One region of the Pelosinus sp. IPA-1 genome, then DNA from elsewhere that is predicted to be linked to it. Evidence: riboswitches for the same ligand, from Rfam matches in the RefSeq annotation. Region 1 holds a riboswitch; the other holds the start of a gene.

Region 1 (2,209 bases):
CAAGCGGTATGATTTGTCAACGCTAGGAATTCATTAGTGAAATAACTGAGGATAAAAAGCCTTAGCTAGCCATTGTACCGTTTTACCGCTTCTGATCCCTTCATTTGTATCATTGAAGGGAAATATAACAAATCGTTGTTTCTTAATTGCTTCTACCTCAGCTAATGCTGGATTTCTAACAAGCATTTGTATTGTTTCCTGGGCTGATTGTGTGGCATGATCATTAATTACTATCACATCAGGATTACGTCTTACTATTTCCTGCCAATTCGTTTTTTCCCAATTTTTTTCCAAATGACTAAATACATTGTCACCGCCTGCTAAGCGTATTAAGTCACTTTCTAAAGATCGACCTGCGACTGTAACCTGATTCCCCATTGCCCCATCAAAGATCAGAACTTGGACTCGTTTATCTACAAAGTCTGTTTTTTCTTTTACTTGCTGAATCTCTGTTTTTACATTTTTAATGATATCTTGTGCTTTCATCTCAATATGAAAAATTTCACCTACATTGCTGATATCATCGTATACATCCTGAATCGTTGCATGCTCTAAAAGCGCTCCTTGAGTAATATAACTTTTAACATTTTGTTTTTCAAGCTCATCCGCAGAACCAATCCACTTATCCTCAAAAGCATCTTTATGACCATAGACAAAATCTGGTTTTGCTCCGAATAAAACCTCTTTTGAAGGATAGTTATCTGATAATACAGGAATTCTATTGTATTGTTCCTTGTATTCAGACTGCGTTTCGCCTTTTAAATGGGTTACTCCTACCAGCTTGTCAGAAAGGCCCAGTGCCAGCATAATTTCGGTGGCATGTTGATTTAAAGTAACAACTCGCTGAGGAACATTTGGAAATTCAATCGTACGTTTATTGTTTTTAACCGCAACTACACCCTGTTGTTCTTTAGAACTAGAGTTTGTGGCTTGTTTATTTGCACAACCTATAAATAAGAATGATATCAGTACTAAAATTGTCAAAAACATGTAATTGATTCGCTTCATACTAATCATTTCCTCCTTAGAATAAAAATAGTTCTACTCAAGCATCCATAAAGAATGCTTAATACGCAGAGTTTAACTCAACTTGACTCTCAATTGGAAAGGACTGCTCCCCAGCTCTTCTATTGTCAGACTCATACATGGAAGGATGATGGGTTACATTCTTTATAACGTTTTGTAATATCTCTATACAAAAAATTCAAGATATTGTTAATTTTTCTTTTCATTTTTCCTACTACTATGACACCTTTTATATCTGAGCATATTACTTCTCTAAATGCCTTTTCTACCACTGCTAGTATATTTTTTTCAGCATCGTGACAAGAAACATAAGCACCCGTAATCCTTACTTTTAAGAATCCGTCTGCTGTTACTTTCACTAATTCTACATTGGCATGATAAGCATCTAACACTGGCCGAATTTTTTCTTCAACTGTAATTTTATTAACTTGCTTTTTCATTTACTCACCTCCAATTAATCCCAATTATTCATCTAACAAATCTTCTGCATTCGTTGGTACAATATATCCTAGAAGCCAAGGTACGGACCTTCCGGATTAAACCTTAACAGCACCCTACCCCATCTAATCCAGTAACATCGGATATTAACTTATAAAATTGTAAATTCCTCGTTTTTATTTTTTACATAATAAAAAATGGATTTTTCAGATTGTCAGCCTAACTTCTGCTAGGGAGAATTGACTACCTGAAAAATCCATTTTTATTCTTAGTCACAGGAAAAAAAGCACTGTGAAACTAGTCTATAATAGACTGCCAAATAATCCCCTCCCCATCTCTCGTAGGTCAAACGGTGATTGTCAAATAGGCAGTTCTCCTGGCTCTGGATCATTGCTCCTCCAAACCTTCCCAGGATTTCCATCCCAGTGGCATACTCTTGAAGTTGCTCACCAATACAGTGGCGGGACCGCGCCGGCGTTTTACCGGACTTCCCTATTAAGCCCTTACGGGCACCTATCTCTATATTCTATTATCCAAAAGAATAAATTAGGTAAAGTTTAATTTGACCTTAAATACTGCAAATCGCATATACACCACCTTATAAGGATTGCCACTTTTAGGCAAACAAAAATGGATTTCTCAGATAGTCAGCCTAACTCTTCGCAGGAAGAGGTGACTATCTGAAAAATCCATTTTAATACTAGTTCCACTAAAAAAACGACACGAAACCAGCCTATAACATAGA
Region 2 (2,209 bases), on a different contig from region 1:
GGTCCTGTTGGTCTTGTGCTGCCAGGATTAATTATCTGTAGTTATATAATAATTTCTCGCCAATGGCAGCTATTTAGAAAGGTATTTATTCTCCCTGGGATCTTTGCCTTTTTAATCATTGCTGCTCCTTGGTATGTTAAGATGTACCAATTACACGGTACAAATTTCCTTGATACCTTTTTGGGATTACATAACTATCTTCGTGCCACAGTGTCCGAACATCCTAAGGATAATGTCTTTTATTATTATCTAGTCCTATTTCCTATCAGCCTATTACCTTGGTCAGGAATTTTCATTAAATCAATGGGTGTTGTTAGAAAAGAGCTTTCGTCTTCTCAGCTAATTTATTTAACAAATTGGTCTATTCTTACGATTATTTTTTACACAATGATGGCTACTAAATATCCTACATATGTTTTCCCTGCATCCTTTCCTGCGGCATTACTAATTGGATATACTTTAGGTAAAATGCAAATTCTAAGGGATCGAAAGGTTTGGTGGTGGCTTTCCATTCCAGCCATTGCATTATTACTGCTTATTTCGCTAAGTAGTCGATTTATCCCAACTGCAGCTAGTTGGACAATGATATATATTGGTACTTTCCTTTCAATTGGTTTAATACTTTGGAAACAATTAAAAGGAAATGTCTATCATTTGCCACAAATAATAGCAATAGTAACCGTAGTTATGAATTTATTCTTAATTCATAATGGTCTTATACCATTAGCAGAAACACGCTCTGCTAAAAGTATATCTGCTGAGTTACCAGCAGAAAGGGCTAGAATAGCTTCCTATGGTGAATATTCAACATCAGCGGTGTTTTATAGTGGCTATAATATTCCTCGATTAATACATGAAGAAGAACCTCAGCAGCTAGGTACTTGGGCAGGAAAATATACAATGCCTACTCAAACGATCAGAGAATTTACTTCTGATACCAGTATGTCGTATATATTGGTATCAAATAAAGATAACAAAAATTTTATGAATGAACCTTTTTCTAAGCATTTTTCTCCAATTGCTACACGGAATGAGATAACACTATATCAGCGAGGCCAATCACAATGATTGAATCAGGATAATTGAATAAATCATCTATAATTTATAAATAATAGCAGGAATATTAGCAGTAGTAGTGGAATACTACAAAAATATACCAATAACAAAATTAATAAATTGGGAATGGGTGCTTACGCTTAAAAGGGAAGTCCGGTCAAAGCCGGCGCGGTCCCGCCACTGTATTGGGGAGCATAGCTAAGAATATACCACTGGAAATAATCCGGGAAGGTTTAGCTATGTAATGAACCAGAGTCAGGAGACCTGCCTATTCTGACACACACCGTTATGACCTACGGAGGATAGGCAGGTGGTAGAATAAATTAGGTTTATTGTACCTCCTGTCTTCAGGGGGTTTTTATTTTGCAAAAAAAAATGAAGTCTGGAATTACTACTGGCACTTGTGCCGCTGCAGCAACCAAAGCTGCATTACTAGCATGGTCTGGGCAATTGCCTACTACTGTACATGTAACCTCACCACAGGGACAAAATATCCATGTGAAAATTGCAACATGTCAGCCCTTATATAATGGAGGAAAGGCAAGTATCATTAAGGATGCAGGAGATGATCCTGATGTTACAAATGGTACAAGGATCTTTGCCGAAGTAGAAGTCAATAAAACGAGTGAGATAATCCTAAAAGCTGGAGTTGGAGTGGGGCTTGTTACTAAACCAGGCTTATCTGTAGCTGTTGGTCAGCCCGCTATTAACCCTGGACCTCGTAAAATGATCATGCAAGCAATACAAGATGTATTACCTACTGGTTGTGGTGTAACTGTTACTATTTCAATACCTGATGGTGAAAGGTTAGCACAACGAACTTTAAATCCAACATTAGGTATTGTAGGCGGTTTATCCATTATTGGTACTACCGGCATAGTGGAACCAATGTCAGAAGAAGCCTTTAAAAATTCATTATCACCACAAATTTCTATGGTAAAGGCATTAGGATATAATCAAATTGTCTTTGCTCCTGGAAAAATGGGACAAGAAATCGCCATTAATAGGTACCATCTTCCTAGAGAAGCAGTAATACAAACTAGCAATTTTATCGGACATATGTTAGAAAGTGCTGTACATTATGGTATGGAGCAAGTATTGTTATTTGGCCATTTGGGGAAAATTGTCAAGGTAGCTGCAGGAATTTTTCATA

The links. Region 1 has a riboswitch for cobalamin ahead of QSJ81_RS01585 (NifU family protein). Riboswitches for the same ligand answer to the same signal wherever they lie in the genome.
Region 2: linked by a shared signal. The riboswitch ahead of cbiD (cobalt-precorrin-5B (C(1))-methyltransferase CbiD) and the one ahead of QSJ81_RS01585 (NifU family protein) in region 1 are both predicted to bind cobalamin.

What each region holds. Positions count from the first base shown of each region.
Region 1 is NZ_BSVC01000001.1:368,499-370,707, reverse strand. It holds gene QSJ81_RS01590 (ABC transporter substrate-binding protein) at 34-1,008, opposite strand; gene QSJ81_RS01585 (NifU family protein) at 1,140-1,466, opposite strand; cobalamin riboswitch at 1,814-1,996, opposite strand.
Region 2 is NZ_BSVC01000004.1:272,273-274,481, reverse strand. It holds gene QSJ81_RS11070 (ArnT family glycosyltransferase) at 1-1,068, shown strand, start outside; cobalamin riboswitch at 1,168-1,342, shown strand; gene cbiD (cobalt-precorrin-5B (C(1))-methyltransferase CbiD) at 1,420-2,209, shown strand, end outside.